4 regions of the Rhodoferax sp. GT1R46 genome follow, and region 2 is predicted to be linked to each of the others. Evidence: predicted binding sites of a transcription regulator. Region 2 holds the regulator's gene; each other region holds the start of a gene.
The links. Region 2 encodes sigma-54, which starts transcription at its own class of promoters, with help from an activator protein. Its sites were predicted from a motif close to TGGCANGNAANCTGCTTT; they were not measured.
Positions count from the first base shown of each region.

Region 1: AC097W_RS01040 (aromatic/alkene/methane monooxygenase hydroxylase/oxygenase subunit alpha) is a predicted target of sigma-54. The motif match lies at 1,508-1,525, and genes of this name have one in related genera.
Region 3: AC097W_RS15140 (pilin) is a predicted target of sigma-54. The motif match lies at 2,047-2,064, and genes of this name have one in related genera.
Region 4: AC097W_RS03240 (transglutaminase family protein) is a predicted target of sigma-54. The motif match lies at 2,334-2,351, and genes of this name have one in related genera.

Region 1 covers NZ_JBWMBC010000001.1:207,541-212,326, forward strand. Annotated here, with positions in the region: gene AC097W_RS01040 (aromatic/alkene/methane monooxygenase hydroxylase/oxygenase subunit alpha) at 1-1,441, opposite strand, end outside; gene AC097W_RS01045 (sigma 54-interacting transcriptional regulator) at 1,804-3,513, shown strand; gene AC097W_RS01050 (DMT family transporter) at 4,221-4,786, opposite strand, start outside.
Region 2 covers NZ_JBWMBC010000002.1:93,792-98,577, reverse strand. Annotated here, with positions in the region: gene AC097W_RS05845 (transporter substrate-binding domain-containing protein) at 1-247, opposite strand, end outside; gene lptA (lipopolysaccharide transport periplasmic protein LptA) at 416-1,036, shown strand; gene lptB (LPS export ABC transporter ATP-binding protein) at 1,045-1,833, shown strand; gene rpoN (RNA polymerase factor sigma-54) at 1,843-3,450, shown strand; gene AC097W_RS05825 (THUMP domain-containing class I SAM-dependent RNA methyltransferase) at 3,447-4,786, shown strand, end outside.
Region 3 covers NZ_JBWMBC010000007.1:31,065-35,850, reverse strand. Annotated here, with positions in the region: gene AC097W_RS15155 (PglL family O-oligosaccharyltransferase) at 1-185, opposite strand, end outside; gene AC097W_RS15150 (pilin) at 286-780, opposite strand; gene AC097W_RS15145 (hypothetical protein) at 967-1,155, opposite strand; gene AC097W_RS15140 (pilin) at 1,511-2,005, opposite strand; gene AC097W_RS15135 (ATPase, T2SS/T4P/T4SS family) at 2,192-4,612, opposite strand; gene AC097W_RS15130 (3',5'-cyclic-nucleotide phosphodiesterase) at 4,609-4,786, opposite strand, start outside.
Region 4 covers NZ_JBWMBC010000001.1:681,168-685,953, reverse strand. Annotated here, with positions in the region: gene AC097W_RS03245 (DNA internalization-related competence protein ComEC/Rec2) at 1-2,202, opposite strand, end outside; gene AC097W_RS03240 (transglutaminase family protein) at 2,417-4,786, shown strand, end outside.

The DNA.
Region 1 (4,786 bases), on a different contig from region 2:
CGTCGCCAATCTCGCCTGGTGCCAGGCCCATGTAGTTGAGCGCGCCACCCAGGTCCATGGGCTGGATCATTCCGGCCAGGAAGCGGTCCACCAGGCTCAGGTGACCGGCATAGCGTTCGGGCTCCTGCTCAAAGCACCAACGGTCCTGCTCGGAGCCGAAGTGGTACAGGCGGCCCTTGTATTCCAGCGGAAAGTCTTTGACGTTCCACTGCTTTCCCGGCGTGTAGTTGATGGGCAGGTTGCACATATTGCAGACCATGGGCAGGGTCTCGGGATAGGTCATGGCCATGTTTCCCTCGACCACGTTGTCGATGATCACGTCCCAGCATTCGCCCCAGGTGTCGTTCCAGCCGGGGTACTTTTCTTCCAGCCATTGGCGCTCGGCCGGGGTCACGCCAGCCGCCGGATTCCAGAACATGGTGGGGCGCCAGAACCAGGATCCCAGGTGCATGCCGTGGTGCTGCTCGCTGAGCTGCTCCAGGAAGTGGTCCCAGTACCAGGGCAGGCTTAGGCCCAGGTCGGTCAGGGCGCGCTCAAACTGCGCCACGATCCACTCTTCCATGAACTCCTTAAACGACTGTTTGCGGTGCTCCAGCGGCGTGTAGTAGTCCATGATCGGGCCGGTCAGCACCGAGAACAGTTTCCAGGCGCGCCAGAAGGCGATATCGACCTTCTTCTGCGCCACGTCCTTCTTGCCATTGTCAATCAGCACCTGCAGCGCCGGGCCGCCGATCTGCGCGTGGCGCGACTCATCGGTCTGGATGCTGGAGATCAGGCTGGCAAAAGTGTGGTCGCCGGCCTCGGCCGCGTCCGCTGCCAGACCCAGGAACTGCATGTTGGTAAAGCCGGTCTCGAAGCTGAAGGTCAGCATGATGGAGACGCTGATGGCGTCACGCGTCATCATGATGTCGTCGAAGAAATGGCGCGCGGCAATCATGGCCCACTCGTTGGTGTCCAGCGCCTTGTGCGCCCAGTCCATTTGCCGGTCTTTGGACACATGCTCGTGCGGGAAGTACAGCTGGATCTGGCCGTGGCGCATTTCGTCCAGGCAGCCCAGCGTGGCCATGTTGCGCATGCCGGGTGCCTTGGAGAAACGCATCATGCGCGCCTCGGCACTGGCGGCGGCATATTCGAGCCGCGCCAGCGCGCCGTAGTGCGCCTTGATCACCGACTTCCAGCCCGGGTCGGAGTTTTCAAAAATGTGCGAACGCTCCAGCGCGGCCTTCACCGAATAGGCGCCGGCGTCTTTTTCGCGCTGCACCTTCACGTATTCGGGATAGGTCTGCTTGTAGGGTTCGTCGTATTTTTCCCAGGCCTCCTGCGGCAGGCCGTAGTCGCCAGCCATCTCGGCCGGAAACAGCTCCAGTTCGGTCACGTATTTCGGTGACCAGTTGGTGGCCCTGGCAATGTCGTACCAGTCCATTCGATTCAGCAAAGCCATTGAAAGTCTCCTCGTTTTAGATGGGCGAAGTGGCCTGCAGGAAATGGCAGGTCTTGCCTGGCTGACTTTGCAAGCTCCTTGCCAACTTTGTCTTGGACGTCATAAATCTCGAGATTTATAGGGATAACCCCTAACTACGGTAAGCGTTTTCTGCACCGATTGGGTTTTTTAACTGCGGCGCAATAGGGCTTTCCCTCGGATTGATCTCCGAGCTTTCAAGGTTATATTTACCAATAGGACAAGCGTTAGGCGCCAGATTTGTTTGGATGATCAAAAGCCGGCAGAAGCCCCCCTATCGCACCTTGGCGATGGTCAAAAGATAAATATCGAGAAAATGGCTATACGCCACCACCACAAGGGATATGCCAATGAGCTTCAAATATCCACCCAATGACGACTTGCGGCGCCTGTTGCGTTTTGAGCCGGATAGCGGCGCCATCTGGCTCGGTGACCGGCGCATGGTGCTGATGCACACCATGGCCCTGACTGCCTTGCGCCAGGACCTGATCACTTCCGTCGGCGCCGAGCACGCGCGGCGTATCCTGACGCGCATGGGCTATGCCGCAGGCATGTGCGATGCCGAGTACGCGCGCAAGACGCGGCCCGAAATGTCGCTGAACGAATGCTTTCTGGTGGGCCCGCAACTCTTCATGCTCGAAGGTGCGGCCCATGTCACGCCGGTCAAGCTCAACTTCGATATCCAGGCCGGCCAGTTTTACGGCGAGTTCAATTGGGAGCATTCGTGGGAGGCCTATGCGCACCAGCAGAAATACGGGCTGGATACCGACCCGGCCTGCTGGACGCTGCTGGGTTATGCCAGTGGCTACACCAGCGCCTTCATGGGCCGGCTGATTCTTTATAAAGAAACCATGTGCGCTGCCTGCGGTGCAGAGCATTGCCAGATCGTCGGGCGCCCGATTGAAGAATGGCCCGATGGCGAGGCGCACCGCGTTTACTTCAACGACGACTCGTTGATGGAAAAGATGGAGGCTCTGCAGTCGCAGGTGGATGCCTTGAAGTCGACGCTGGAGCCCTCCACGCAGGGCGGCCAGCTGATTGGCAACTCCAGCGCCTTTCGCAAGGCCTACACGCTAATGCAAAAGGTAGCATCCACCCAGGCCACGGTGCTGCTCACCGGCGAGACCGGCGTGGGCAAGGAGCGCTTTGCACGCGCCCTGCATGAACTCTCCAGCCGTGCCGACAAACCCTTTGTGGCGGTAAATTGCGCTGCCCTACCCTCCGAGCTGGTGGAGGCCGAACTGTTTGGCGTGGAAAAGGGTGCTTACACCGGCGCCCACTCCATGCGAATAGGCCGCTTTGAGCGTGCCGATGGCGGCACCCTGCTGCTCGATGAAGTGGGCGAGCTGCCGCTGGCAGCGCAGGCCAAACTGCTGCGCGTGCTGCAGGAGGGCGAGATTGAACGCGTGGGTGGCGAGACCACCCGCCGGGTGAATGTGCGCCTGGTGGCGGCCACCAACGTCGACCTGCAGCAGGCAGTGCTGGCCGGGCGCTTCCGGGCGGATCTGCTGTACCGCCTGAATGTGTACCCGATCTGCATTCCACCCTTGCGCGAGCGCAAGACCGACATAGAGCCACTGGCCCAGGCCATGCTCACGCGCTTCTGCGCGCTGCACAGTAAACGAGTGCTGGGCTTTGAAGAGCGCGCGCTGCAAGCGCTGCAGCAACATGCCTGGCCCGGTAATGTGCGCGAGCTGGAAAATCTGGTGGAGCGCGGCGTCATCCTGGCCAGTCAGTCCGGCATGGTTGAGGTGGAGCACTTGTTTCCGAACCAGCCGGAGGCCGCGCAGACCAGTCTGGACGCGCATGGGCATCTCACCAAACTGCCCAGTGCGCACGACAATGACTTGTGCGCACGCATCTTGGACAGCGGCAGCGCTCTGGAGGATATCGATGCGCTGGTGCTGGACCTGGCGGTGGGGCGCGCCCGCGGCAACCTGTCTGAAGCCGCACGCCTGTTGGGAATGACCCGCCCGCAACTGGCCTACAGGCTCAAGCACCGCCAGCTTCGCGGAGTCTCTGCCACCGCCACGGACTTGCAGGGTGGAATCTAACCCTGTAATGGCGCGCATGCCTCAGCCCTATACAAAAAACCAGACGCTGAGCGGGTACCTAGCACGCTTACCAAACACCTCTATCGGATCTACCACATGGACATGGCATCGTGCCACTCTAGGAGATTCAAGGAAAAGTGAAATATTCATACAGCTCCGGACAATTTAAACACTATTGCCCTCATTCCGACACTGCTGCGACCATCAGTTAATCGCATGTCAAATTTCAACAAATCACGGCTCAACTGTACTTTCGCCTGGCCGCCAGTAACTGGACTGTCGTGTGCGCCCGCTTCGTGCCTTGACTTGCAACAGCGGCGATCGGATCGTATGACCGCTTCTGGTCATCACGTGAAGTTCAACAATCGGATTGAGCTTCCCTGAAGCGGAAATTTGAAGCCAGGAATCGTGTGCGCTTGAATGACTGCTTTCAGGCGATCATTTGAGTAGTCGCAATGTCAGCAGTGGGTCGGATCCTGAGATCTGACGGACCCACTTGAGTGACCGCTGTACCAGCGTCACCATCCATTGGCAGATCCAAGTCATGCGACTGCCGTGGGCCCGCTGCCGACCGTGGTGATCAAACCGGAAGCCCCGGCTATCTGCCACAAACAGTCACTGGCAGAAATTCTTCGGCTACCAGCACTTGCTCGTTGGAGTCTCGCCGTTGGGATGAAAGAACAATCGCCAGCGGACCAAACTGGTAATTACCTGGGCAGGCGGACGAGCCCGGTGGACAGGCTGGTGCCCAGCACGATCACCAGCCCGCAGCCCACCATCCACGGTGTGACCACCTCGCCCAGCAGCACCACGCCGTACAGCACTGCGAATACGGGGATGGCAAACGTGACCGACAGCGCGCGGGCCGGGCCCGCATGTTCGATCAATCTGAAAAACAGGATGTAGGCCACGCCAGTGCACAGCACACCCAGTGCCACCACAGCCAGCCAGGTGTTGACTGGGACCGGGTGATTTGGCCAGAACCACCAAGCCAGGGGCGCCAGCCCGATGGCTGCCCCTATCTGGCTGCCGGTGGCGGACACCAGCGAGGGCAGGCCGGTCATATAACGTTTGGTAAAGCTGGCTGCGGCGCCATAGCACAGGCAGGCCAGCAGGCACGCCATCACGGCCCAGCCGGTGGAGCTGCCCGACGCATCGGGCTTGAAGCTGGCTTTGTTCCATGCCAGCAGTGCCACGCCCAAAAACCCGATCAGCAAACCCAGAATGCGCGAGCCGTTGGGCCGGTCTTTCAACCACAGCCAGGCGATGACTG
Region 2 (4,786 bases):
CGCTGAAAGCCACATCGGGCATCAGATCAATGCGGCCCGCCTGCGTCGCTTCAAGGCAGGCTTGCCATTCGCACACGACCGGCACGAGCGTCCAGTCTTCATCCCGGGCTATCTCGCGCAGCAAATCACCAAAAATCCCGGAGGGCTGGCCATCGGCGCCCAGAGAAATCTTGGGCTCATTGGCATAGACGCCCACCCGCACTTCGCGAGCCTGCACTGCCGCACTGCACAGCCAGCAGAGCAGCATCACAAGCGCACGGTGCCGGACGAGCCTGAAAAACGCGTTTGGAGCCATTTCGACGCAATTATTGCGTAACGCCGCCACAACGGGTGAGATTAGCGTGACGGCCTCGCAATTCGTGCCATGCTCTCAGTACAATGGCAACAGCTCTTTTCGAGCAAGTTTCGTGCCTTTATGAAAAACATCTATTTATTCCTGTTTTTGCTGGCGACCTGTATCGGGTTTGCGCCCTCGTCGTGGGCCGAAAAAGCGGACCGCAGCAAGCCCATGAACATTGAGGCGGACGCGCTGCGGTACGACGACGTGAAGCAGGTCAGCCTGTTTACGGGGAATGTCGTCCTGACCAAAGGAACCATCGTGATTCGGGGCGCCCGGCTTGAAGTGCGCCAAGACCCTGAGGGCTACCAGTTTGGCGTGGTGACGGGCACGGCCGACAAGCTGGCCTTTTTCCGTCAAAAGCGGGAGGCGCTGGAGGAATACATTGAAGGCGAGGGCGAATCCATTGAGTACGACAGCCGCGCAGACACGGTCAAATTCATCAAGAAAGCCCTGCTACGCCGCCTGCGTGGCACCACGGTGGGTGACGAAATCACCGGTGGCCTGATTGTTTATGAAAACCTCACCGATATGTTCACTGTGGATGGTTCTGCCAGCAAGGCCGCCGGTGCAGCGCCCAGCGGCCGTGTGCGCGCCATGCTGATACCCAAACCCGAGGGGGCCGCCGCGGCCCCCACTCCGGCCACGCCGATTCCCCCGCTGCGCTCCACCACCACCCTGGGGGGCGCGCCCAAGTGACCGCGCTACTGGAGCCATTCGCAGAAAGCACCCCTGACACCGGGCCGGACACCGCCATTGGCCGGCTTGAAGCACGGCACCTGCAGAAGTCGTACGGCAAGCGCCAGGTGGTCAAGGATGTTTCCCTGACCGTGCGCACCGGCGAAGTGGTGGGTTTGCTGGGCCCCAATGGGGCGGGCAAGACGACGTCGTTTTACATGATTGTGGGCCTGCTGCGCGCCAGCGCGGGCGAAATCACCATTGACGGACAAAGCATTGAGCACATGCCCATCCACCGCCGCGCGCGCCTGGGCCTGGGTTACCTGCCGCAAGAGGCCTCTATTTTTCGCAAACTCAATGTCGAAGACAACGTGCGCGCCGTGCTGGAGTTGCAGCTCGATGACGCAGGCAAGCCGCTCAAGAGCCCCGAGATTGAGCTGCGCCTGACCGCCCTGCTGCAAGACCTGCGGGTGGAGCACCTGCGTGATTCGCCAGCGCTGGCCCTGTCGGGTGGTGAACGCCGCCGGGTGGAAATTGCCCGCGCACTGGCGACACGTCCGCGTTTCATTCTTCTGGATGAGCCCTTTGCCGGTATTGACCCGATTGCCGTGATCGAAATCCAGCGCATCATCAATTTCCTGAAATCCCGCAACATCGGGGTTCTGATTACCGACCACAACGTGCGCGAGACCCTGGGTATTTGCGACCACGCCTACATCATCAGCGAAGGTGTGGTGCTGGCCCAAGGCACCCCGACCGAGATCGTGAACAACGCCGATGTGCGTCGCGTGTATCTCGGCGAACACTTCAAAATGTAGGCCAGCGCAATGAAACCCGGTCTTTCACTGCGCGTTTCCCAGCATCTGGCGCTCACGCCCCAGTTGCAGCAGTCCATCCGCTTGTTGCAACTCTCCACATTGGAACTCAGCCAGGAAGTGGAGCAGATGCTCGACGAGAACCCGTTTCTGGAGTTAACCCAGGACGAGGCCCCGCGTGAGGATTTCGGTCTGCCCCAGGCCGACACGCCCGTGAGCGAAGGGGAGCGCGAGATGGAGCATGCTCCTAATTCGATAGCTGAGTACGCAGATTCCACGGGGGCTAGCAGCACAAAAGACGATGAAGCGACGCCGCTGTCTTCGGACGATGAGCCCAGTTGGGATGGCGACGGCACGACCGAGCTGGTACCCGACGATGGCGAATGGGGCACCGACGCCAAGGCCAAAGCGAACAACCTGGGTGATGGCGAAGACGTGGATGCCACCGAGCTGGCGCGCTCACAGGAGTCCCTGCAATCGCACCTGCATCGCCAGGCATTGCGGCTGCGCCTGAGCGAAGAAGACCGCGGCGCGCTGCGCTTTCTGATCGAGTCCCTGAATGACGATGGCTACCTGGAAGAGCCACTGGAAGAGCTGGCCCGCGGGCTGGCCGGGGACGATGAAGAGCAGGTCGAAAACCTGGTGCACCACTTCACCGTGGCACTGGGCCTGCTTCACAGCCTGGAGCCCGTAGGCGTGGGCGCACGCGACCTGGGTGAATGCCTGCGTCTGCAGTTGCGCGCGCTCATGGCGTTGGCCAAAGCGGAATCGGAGTCGCCGGAACGCCGGGCCGTACTGGCGGTGGCCCTGGGCATCTGTGAGCAGCCCATGACCTTGCTCGCCCGCCGGGACGTCAAAACCCTGATGCAGCGCTGCGGCGGCACCGATGCGCAGACGCGTGACGCGATTGCCCTGATTAGCCGGCTGGAGCCTAAGCCGGGGCGGCGTTTTGTGGATGTGGAGCGCAATATTGTGGTGCCCGACGTGCTGGTGCTGCCGGTGGCGAAGACCAGCCCGGGCATGACGCCCAAGTTTCGCGTCATGCTCAACCCCGAGGTGATGCCCAAGCTGCGGGTGCACGATATTTATGCCAATGTGTTGCGCAACCACCGGGGTGGCAAAGACGCCGCCAGCTACGCCGGCTTGCAGCAGCGCCTGCAGGAGGCACGCTGGTTCATCAAGAACATCCAGCAACGCTTTGACACCATCCTGCGCGTGAGCACGGCCATCGTGGAGCGGCAAAAGAGCTTCTTCACCCACGGCGAACTGGCCATGCGCCCCCTCGTTTTGCGTGAAATTGCCGATGAGCTGGGCCTGCACGAATCCACCATCAGCCGGGTCACCACCGCCAAATACATGGCCACGCCGTTTGGCACATTCGAGCTGAAGTATTTCTTTGGCTCGGGGCTGGGCACCGAATCGGGTGGCAATGCCTCCAGCACGGCGGTGCGCGCCCTCATCAAACAATTCATCAGTGCCGAGAACCTGAAAAAGCCCCTGAGCGACAACCAGATTTCCGAGATGCTCAAAGAGCAGGGAATTGATTGCGCCCGCCGCACTGTAGCCAAATACCGCGAAGGGCTCAAGATTGCGCCCGCGTCGCTGAGAAAAGACCTATGAACCAACTCCAAATTTTTCTCCCCTGCGCCGCGGGCGTGGAGGATTTTCTGGCCACCGAGGTGCACGACCTCACGGGTTTGAAGGGTGAGGACCTGCTCACGCGCCGTGGCGGCGTGATGGCCCGCGCCTCCTGGCGCGACGCCATGCGGCTCAATTTGCACAGCCGCCTGGCGCAGCGCGTGCTGGTGCAGTTGTCGTACACCGACTACCGCAGCGAACAGGACCTGTACCGGGCGGCGGCCGATGTGGCGTGGGAGGTCTGGTTCACACCCAAACAAAGCATCAAGGTCGAAGTGACGGCGCAGCACAGCCCGCTCACCAGCCTGAATTTTGCCGCGCTCAAAATCAAGGATGCGGTGTGCGACCGCTTTCGCGACAAGGCCCACGGCGTGCGCCCCGATGTCAATACCCAGTGGCCTGACGTGCGCATCTACGCCCACCTGACCACCGAAACCTGTTCGCTCTACATCGACACCTCGGGCGAACCCCTGTTCAAGCGCGGCTGGCGCGAAGACAAGGGCGAGGCGCCGTTGAAAGAAACCCTGGCCGCGGCCATGATTGCCGCCAGTGGCTGGGCTGATGGCGATGGCGACTTGCTGCCGCTGTATGACCCCTGCTGTGGCAGCGGCACCATTGCCATTGAGGCCGCGCAGATTGCCTGCAACATCGCCCCCGGTTCGCTGCGCCACTTTGCCTTCGAGAAATATTTGCCGTTTCAGGCACACGTCTGGTCTGCTATCAAATCAGAAGCGGCTGACGCAGTCGTCAAGCCGGCTGCAGGTCAAAGCGCCTTGATTTACGGCAGCGATGTGTCGCACCGTATGGTCGATTTTGCCCAGCGCAATGCCGAGCGTGCCGGCGTGGCCGACGTCATCGAGTTTCGCGGTGGCGATGCGCTGCAGCGCATGCCACCAACCGAGTTGCCTGGGGTGATGCTGCTCAACCCGCCCTACGGCGAACGGATTGAAGTCGGCGGTATTGCTGGTGCGGGTGCGCGCGAGCAGGCGCATACCGAAGACGGCGGCGAATTCTTCAGCCAGCTGGCCACGCACTGGAAGAAAAACTTCTCGGGCTGGACCGGCTGGATCCTCACGCCCGACCTCAAATTGCCCAGCAAGATGCGCCTGAAAGAGTCCCGCCGCGTGCCGATGTGGAACGGCCCGATTGAATGCCGCATGTTCAAGTTCGACATGGTCAAGGGCGCGGCCCGCGCCAAGCCCGTGGGTGATGCGGGTGCGGGCGTTGAACAATCCGCTCCCAAAAGTGGCGCAACGGGCAACCAGGCCCATGAAGACAAGAAACGCGCCGACCGCAAGGCCAAAGCCGCGCGCGATTA
Region 3 (4,786 bases), on a different contig from region 2:
CACATCAACTTTGGCAAGGCAACGGGGCGCCTTAGCTTATCGTGGTGGCGTACCAGTAAGCAGCCAAAGGCCCACAGCACCGCCGCAAATGCTCCAATTTCGTTATGCCAACTGATCCAGGGCGGAAAATGATCAGCCGTGAGCCATGCGAGGCTTAAAAGAAATGCTGAAACGAAAAGAACCATATTGCGCCAGTGGGAAATAACAAAGGGCTCCGAAGAGCCCTTTAAATATTGGCTGGCTTCAATTAGGCCAACCCCATCTCAAACGAATCCAATAAGCGGATTAATTCGCAGCCCAAGTTGCGCCCAAAGGGACAATCGTCGCACGGCAGGAACCAGGCAAATACTTGGCGGGCATCGCTCCAGTTGGACCACAATCCCAACCAGAAACTGATGTTCCTGCAGCGTTGATCGTCGGAGTCATAGACACATAAGAAGCGGCTGGGATGTTGGGCGTAAGTCCTTTCACTGTCACACGAATGTCGCCCTTCTCTGTAGTTTCAATTTGGGAAACATACTTTGTAGGACCAGAACTCGCACCCGTTGCAAACTCACAACCCCACTTACCACCAGCGGGCAACGAAGCAACGTTCGTGCTCTGATATACCTCGGTGATGCTCGTACGGCACGCTGAAGCAGCAAGAATCACTTCAGAAACCTTCGCACGCACGGTGTAGTCCTGGTAAGCAGGCAACGCCACCGCAGCCAAAATACCAATAATCGCCACAACGATCATCAATTCGATCAGGGTAAAACCCTTTTGCATAGAACGCTTCATTAAAAGCTCCTTGGTTGAATAAAAACAAAAGACCTTTTAGCTTTGCAGAATGCGTGCCAGGTTCTAAAGCCCGGAAAATGCCGCTAAACAGAGCCCTTTTCAATAAAAAGCGACCATACGTGGCACCCGCAGCGACATTTTTTGCTACAGGCCGCCCAACACGACATTTTTGTCACTTACCGTCCATCACTTGATACACACCGACCGGACCATCTTCAAGTCAGTCATACCCATCATGACTTTCTCCATGCCGTCCATCTTCAGGGTCCGCATGCCACCCTCCACCGCCATGGCGAACAGCTCGGCAACCCGGGCACGTTCCTGAATAAGCTTTTTGACGTCGTCGTCCGCCACCAGCAGTTCGTGCAGACCAATACGGCCTTTGTAGCCGGTCTTGTTGCACTTGTCGCAGCCAACGGCTTTGTAAAGCTTGATCTGGCCGTCTCACATCAACTTTGGCAAGGCAACGGGGCGCCTTAGCTTATCGTGGTGGCGTACCAGTAAGCAGCCAAAGGCCCACAGCACCGCCGCAAATGCTCCAATTTCGTTATGCCAACTGATCCAGGGCGGAAAATGATCAGCCGTGAGCCATGCGAGGCTTAAAAGAAATGCTGAAACGAAAAGAACCATATTGCGTCAGTGGGAAATAACAAAGGGCTCCGAAGAGCCCTTTAAATATTGGCTGGCTTCAATTAGGCCAACCCCATCTCAAACGAATCCAATAAGCGGATTAATTCGCAGCCCAAGTTGCGCCCAAAGCGACAATCGTCGCACGGCAGGAACCAGGCAAATACTTGGCGGGCATCGCTCCAGTTGGACCACAATCCCAACCAGAAACTGATGTTCCTGCAGCGTTGATCGTCGGAGTCATAGACACATAAGAAGCGGCTGGGATGTTGGGCGTAAGTCCTTGCACTGTCACCCGAATGTCGCCCTTCTCTGTAGTTTCAATTTGGGAAACATACTTTGTAGGACCAGAACTCGCACCCGTTGCAAACTCACAACCCCACTTACCACCAGCGGGCAACGAAGCAACGTTCGTGCTCTGATATACCTCGGTGATGCTCGTACGGCACGCTGAAGCAGCAAGAATCACTTCAGAAACCTTCGCACGCACGGTGTAGTCCTGGTAAGCAGGCAACGCCACCGCAGCCAAAATACCAATAATCGCCACAACGATCATCAATTCGATCAGGGTAAAACCCTTTTGCATAGAACGCTTCATTAAAAGCTCCTTGGTTGAATAAAAACAAAAGACCTTTTAGCTTTGCAGAATGCGTGCCAGGTTCTAAAGCCCGGAAAATGCCGCTAAACAGAGCCCTTTTCAATAAAAAGCGACCATGCGTGGCGCCCGTAGCGACATTTTTTGCTACAGGCCGCCCAACACGACATTTTTGTCACTTACCGTCCATCACTTGATACACACCGACCGGACCATCTTCAAGTCAGTCATACCCATCATGACTTTCTCCATGCCGTCCATCTTCAGGGTCCGCATGCCACCCTCCACCGCCATGGCGAACAGCTCGGCAACCCGGGCACGTTCCTGAATAAGCTTTTTGACGTCGTCGTCCGCCACCAGCAGTTCGTGCAGACCAATACGGCCTTTGTAGCCGGTCTTGTTGCACTTGTCGCAGCCAACGGCTTTGTAAAGCTTGATCTGGCCGTCAACTCCATAGATCTGGCGCCAGCTCTCAAGCAGTTTTTTGCTCTCGCCTGCGTGGTCTTCCTTCCAGGCTTTGGAGTGGCGCAGCTCTTCGGCGTATTCCGCCAGAAACAGGCGCAACTCTTCGGCATCGGGCTCGTACGATGCTTTGCAGTCGCACAGTTTCTTGGCTAGCCGCTGCGCCAAAATGCCCAAGAGCGCATCGGCAAAGTTGAACGGGTCCATGCCCATGTCCATCAACCGGGTGATGGACTCGGGCGCGGAATTGGTGTGCAGCGTGGAAAACACCAGGTGGCCGGTCAACGAGGCCTCGACGCCCATTGAAACCGTCTCCTTGTCGCGCGACTCGCCCACCATGATGATGTCGGGGTCGGCCCGCAGAAACGCACGCATGATGAGCGCAAAGTCGATGCCCGCCTTGCGGTTGATCTGAACCTGGCGCAGGCCTTTTTGGGTGATTTCAACCGGGTCTTCGGCGGTCCAGATCTTGGTGTCCGGCTTGTTGAGAAACTTCAGGATGGAGTGCAGTGTGGTGGTTTTGCCCGAGCCCGTAGGGCCGCACACGTAAAACAGTCCATAGGGTTTGCTGACGGTGGCTTCCAGCCGGGACTTGTTGTGGGCCGTCAAGCCCAGTTTTTCCAGAGGAATCGGTTCGCCAGCGGCCAATATGCGCATGACGACGTCTTCCACTCCGCCAGCAGAGGGAATGGTGGCCACGCGCAGTTCAATATCCAGCGGGCCATACTTCTTGAACTTGATCTTGCCGTCCTGCGGTTTGCGGCGCTCGGAAATGTCCAGGTCGCACATGATCTTGAGACGCGTGACCATGGCCTGGCGAAAGTGCGCTGGCACCTCCACATAGGGCACCAGGCTGCCATCGATGCGAAACCGGATGCCGGTTTTGAACTTGCCCGGCAGGGGTTCGATGTGGATATCGGACACCTTCTGATGGTAGGCGTCGATGATGACCTTGTTGACAAACTTCACCAGTTCGTTGTCGGCCGCAGCAGATTCAAGCGAGTCATCGTTGCTGCCATCGTCGATGGGACCACCATCCATGTCGGCCAAAAGCTGGTCAATGGTGCTGCTGTCGGCAACGGCGCCAAAGAGCTGGGCCAAGGTCTCCACAAATTCGGTTTGCGTGGTCACGCGGTAGGCAAATTTGGAAATGCGCGGAAACACCTGCGGCACGATACGAGAGCCCCGCACGGCCTCGGGATCCATGCACATAATCACCAGCCCTTCAGGCGACTCCTCCAGCGGAATCCAGCCCTGCTCCAAAATGAACTCCCGCTTGAGCGGACCATGCAGCATTTCGGATCGAATGCGTCCCGCATTGAATGGCTCGTACGGCAAATTGAAAAAATTGGCCAATGACGGGCCAATTTGCGCTGGCTTGATTTTGTAGTGACCCGTTAGCAGGCTTTCAACTGATTTGCCTTCGTTGCGGGCATCCAGCACGCACTGGTGCAGCTCGTCATCAGTCAGCAGTCCATCGGCTACCAGCGCGTCGTACTTGGTCGCTTTTTTGCGCGGAGCCGCGTTGGCGTCCTTGGCACGCTGGCGAATAGCTGTTGCAAGTGTCTTGCATAGCTCTGTTACGCCATCTACTTCCAGTTCGCCGAACGGCTCGTCGCTCTTGTTATTGATAACCTGCAGCACACCATGCAGGATGTCACCTTCCAGAATGGGGGCCACCAGCATCTGGCGGGTTCGATAACCCGAACGCTTGTCCACCTCTTTCAGAAACGTCAAGGACGGATGAATCTGCTTCAAGGCTTCGTCGTCGTACACATCGGCCAGATTCAGCGGTGTGCGGCTGAAAGCCACGTAGCCTGCAATACTTTGCGGCGTAATCGGTAATTTGAGGTCGCGACTGCTGTTGAGGCCGGTCTTGATCTTGGAGATGATGGCTGTGTGGTCTTCGTTGACGACATACAGGGTCAAGCGGTCGGCATTGAGCAGCTTGCAAATATCCTGACTGGCCTCGAGCATGATTTGCTCCAGGTTTTCGGTGTCGTGAATCCGTGCCGTGACATGGTGCAGTTGGCGATAGAAAAGCGCCTCAAAAGTCATGCCCCGCTTTTGCGAAGGCAGCTTTTGTGACTCAAAAAAGGCCTGCTCTGAAGATTGCGTGGGAGAACCAGAGGACAAGGTCGCACTCATATTTCAAACTCCTGCCCTGCGCGAAGTCTGCGAATGTCATGGGACACATGAGGCCCAGCCGGATGGGTCTGATCAAACTGTTGTACCTCCGCCATGATCAACTCAGTTTCTGCAGGCTTTGTATGGGTAATGTAGATCGGGTAATTCTTGTTGGGCGCAATGTGGTCCAACTCA
Region 4 (4,786 bases), on a different contig from region 2:
CGGGTGTCCAAAACGATTGCGGTAGCCCGACTGCACCACGGCCCGCTGCGGTGCCACGGCATCCAGAAAAGCGGCACTGCTGGACGTCTTGCTGCCGTGGTGCGGCACCAGCAATACGTTGGCTTTCAACGGCGCACCCGACGCCACCAGCCGCGCCTCTTGCGCCTGCTCAATATCGCCCACCAGCAAGGCCACCTGACCGGCCGCAGAAATACGCAGCACGCACGACATGGCGTTGGATTTGGCCCCCGCGTCATAGTCAGCGGCTTGTGGATGCAGCACCTCGAAGGCCACGCCATCCCACTCCCAGCGCTGCCCTGCCACACAGCGCTCGGCCGGACGCAGGGTCTGCAAGGCGTTGTCGGCCTCAATGGAACTGAGCAACACGGCCTGCGGCTGCATGGCCAGCACAGCGGACGCGCCGCCGACGTGATCCATATCCCGGTGGCTGAGCACCACCGTGTCCAGTCGGGTGTGCAGCGCCTGCAACAGCGGCACCAGCACGCGGTGGCCTGCATCACTCTCCAGACTGAAACGGGGGCCAGCGTCGTACAAAAGCGCATGGTGGGCGGTGCGCACCAGCACGGCGTTGCCCTGGCCGATATCCGCCGCCAGCAACTCAAACTGCCCGGGTGGTGGCAGCGGTGCTTGCCACAGCACAACCGGCAATAACAAAGGCAGGCCCAACACCCGCAGGGTCCAGGGCAGAGGCGCCACCAGCAACACGCCGCCCAGCACACCCGCCACGCCGGCCCATAGCGGCGGCATGGCCACGGAGATGGCAGCCCAGGGCCAGCTTGCGAGCCACTGCAAAACCCCCATCAACCAGCCGATGGCCCCAGCCGCCACATCCCACAGCACCGGTACCAGCACGCCCAGCATGGCCAGGGGCGTAACCACCAGCGTGATCCACGGTATGGCCAATGCGTTGGCCACCAGCCCCACGACCGACACCTGGCCGAACAACAACAGGGTCAATGGCGTCAGCGCCACCGTGATGACCCATTGCTCACGCAGGTTGGAGAGAATGTGACTCTTTAAGCCTTTTGTGCCTCTAGCCCCCGTGGCTACTGCGCTAGCCGCTCCTGAATCCGTAGCAAACAGCACGCCAACGGCGACAAAACTGAGCCAGAAACCCGGCTGCAGCAGGGCCCACGGGTCGCTGGCCACCACCACGGCGCAGGCCAGCATCCAGACGTGAGGCCAGGGCCAGCGCGCGCCCGACAGCCGCAGCACGGCCACCGTGGCCAGCATCAGGCAGGTGCGCTGCGCGGGCACGCCCCACCCCGAAAACACGGAATAGGCCGTGGCCAGCAAAACGCCGCCCAGCAAGGCTGCGCTGGGTGCCGGCAGCGCCAGGCACAAACGCCCGGAGCGCCGCCACAACCAGCCAATGGCCAAGGCCGCACCCCAGGCGAACATCGTGATGTGGAGGCCTGAAATGGAGACCAGATGTGCGACACCGGTGGCTCGGAACACATCCCAGTCGATGCGGTCGATGGCATTCTGGTCGCCCACTACCAAGGCCGCGATCATGCCGGCAAAGGGCCGCTGTGCCACGCGCGCAAAAATCCGGTCCCGCACCGTCTGGCGCGCCAGCGCAACCGGGTGGCGCCAGGTTTGCGCCAGCCGCACCGGCACCGGGTCCTTGGCGGTTGCCCGCACGTAGCCCGTGGCTTGCACGCCCTGCTCCCACAACCACAACTCGTAATCAAATCCATGGGGATTGCGGCTGCCGTGCGGCGCCTTGAAGCGCAGCGTCATTTGCCAGCGCTCACCCGCTTGGAGGTCGTCGGGCAACCGGTTCAGCCCCAGCAAGGCTTCGCCGGTTGCATAGGCACCGCCATACCAGCCCACATCCATCCGTGGCGGCACGCGCTGGGTTTGCCCATCCAACTGCGCCGACTCCACCTCCAGCCGGAACCGCAAACCCGCTTCATTGCGCTGCGGCAGGGTCGCCACCACGCCGGTCACCAGCAGGTCACTGCCCTCCAGCGCGGGGGCCAGCGCGTCGCTCTCGTAAAACGACGCACGCAAGCCCGTCACCCCGAAACCCAGCAGCGCAAACACCACCAACGCCATTCCAAGGCGTGCGGCGATTGCTATTTTTTTAGTAGCTATCAGCGCATAGAGCACGGGGGCTAGAAGCACAAATGATGCATAAACCAGCCAGGGTGACAGCTGCGATTGCTGCAACTGCATCGCGGTACCCGCCACAAAACCCAGCAAGGCCGGGAACAAAATCCGGGCCAATCCTGAGGGAAGGTAAGAAACAGCGTGCACTGAACCCATGCTAACCCGTCACCACGCCCCATTGACTCAGCAAAAACCCATGGCGCGGGAATTGCTTGTTACGATTCAAACCATGCGGCACCCGCCAGCTATTGAAATTTATTGAGCCCAACCGAGACAACCCATGTCCATTCATGCTGCGCTGAACCACGTTACCCACTACACCTACGACCGGCTGGTCAACCTGGGCCCCCAGGTGGTACGGCTGCGCCCCGCGCCGCATTGCCGCAGCCACATCATTTCGTACTCACTCAAGGTCGAGCCCGCCGCTGGACACTTCATCAACTGGCAGCAAGACCCGTTTGCCAACTACCAGGGCCGCCTCGTCTTCCCCAACAAGACCAAAGAATTCAAGGTCACTGTGGATCTGGTCGTGGAGATGGCGGTCTACAACCCATTCGACTTCTTTCTGGAGCCCTCGGCTGAAGAGTTTCCTTTTCAATACGCACCCCTGCTGCAGGAAGAGCTGTTGCCCTACCTGCTGGCCGATGCCCGCACGCCGCTGGTCGAGGCCTATCTGGCCAGAATCAACTACACCAAGCGCCGCACCATCGACTTTCTGGTGGACATCAACCAGATGCTCCACAACGACATCAAGTACCTGATCCGCATGGAGCCCGGCGTGCAAACGCCCGAAGAAACGCTGACCAAGGGCTCCGGCTCCTGTCGCGACTCGGGCTGGCTCCTGGTGCAGCTGCTGCGCCACTGCGGCCTGGCGGCGCGCTTTGTGTCGGGCTACCTGATTCAGCTCAAGCCCGACGTCAAGGCACTGGACGGCCCCAGCGGCACCGAAGTCGACTTCACCGACCTGCACGCCTGGTGCGAGGTCTATTTGCCCGGCGCGGGCTGGATCGGGCTGGACGCCACCTCGGGCCTGCTGGCCGGTGAGGGCCACATCCCGCTGGCCTGCACGCCGCAGCCCTCGGGCGCAGCCCCGATTGAAGGCAGCATGGACGAGTGCGAGGTGGAGTTCAGCCACCACATGGAAGTCACCCGCATTTTTGAGTCGCCCCGCGTCACCAAGCCCTATACCGAAGCGCAATGGCTTGACGTCATGGCGCTGGGCAATGCGGTCGACAAGGAACTGGTAGCCGGCGATGTGCGCCTGACCATGGGCGGCGAACCCACCTTTGTGGCCGTCAACGACCGCGACGCCGCCGAATGGAACACCGACGCGCTGGGCCCCACCAAGCGCGGCTTTGCCACGGCGCTGGTGCACAAGCTGCGCGCCGAATACGGCACCGGTGGCTTTTTGCACTTTGGCCAGGGCAAGTGGTACCCCGGTGAGCAATTACCCCGCTGGGCGCTCAACATCTACTGGCGCACCGACAAACAGCCCGTGTGGTCCGACCCCTCGTTGTTCACCGACGAGCGCGACCCCACCCACTACACCAGTGAAGACGCCCAGCGCTTCACCAAAACCCTGGCCAAACGCCTGGGCATGACCGACCAGTTTGTGCAGGCGGCTTTTGAGGACGCCTGGTACTACCTGTGGCGTGAACGCCGCCTGCCGGTCAACGTAGACCCGTTCAACTCCAAACTGGACGACGAAATGGAGCGCGCCCGCCTGCGCCGGGTGTTTGAGCAGAAGCTCGACACCGCCGTGGGTTACGTGCTACCCGTGAAGGCCGTTGAAAAGCCTGAGGTGTCGGGACCCAAATGGACCACTGGCCCCTGGTTCCTGCGCGACGAACGCATGTACCTCATGCCCGGCGACTCGCCTATGGGTTTGCGCCTGCCGCTGGACTCGCTGCCCTGGGTCAGCCAGGCTGATTTTCCGTACCTGATCGAGACGGACCCCAGCACGCCGCGGCAAGACTTGCCTGCGCACAGTGCCATGGCTGCACGGTACAGCGATCTTCCTGAAACCGGCGTATCGGCTCTGCCGGACTTTGGCGCAGCCGGCGGCGGCGTGCCTGCAAGCCCAGCCCCGACCCACACCCGCGGTGGCGTTCCCTACCTGAGCGGCAGCGGACGCGCACGGGAAGCGGCGCGCAAGTTTCAGAGTGCGCTCAAAAGCAAGAACGGCAAGTACAGCGCGAACGTGCTGGTGGCCGGGCCGGGACCTGTTCCGGTGCTCAGCGCCGCAACGGTGAAGGCGACGGTGAATCCAACCTACCCAGCCCAAATCGAGCCCGTGGATTTCGTGCGTGTGCCCGAGAAGCAGGAATCTGCCCATTGGGTGACCCGCACCGCCCTGTGCGTGGAAGTACGCGACCCGCGCCGTGCCAGTGGCCCCAAGGCCGAGGCCGTGGGCGAAAAATCTGGTGTGCTCTACATCTTCATGCCGCCGCTGGAAAAGCTGGAAGACTACCTGGACCTGCTGGCTGCCATTGAAGCCACCGCGAAGGAAACCGGGCTGAAGCTGGTGCTGGAGGGCTACCCGCCTCCCCGTGACCCACGCCTGAAATTGCTGCAAGTAACCCCGGACCCCGGCGTTATTGAAGTCAACATCCACCCCGTATCCACCTGGGTCGACTTGGTCAAAAACACC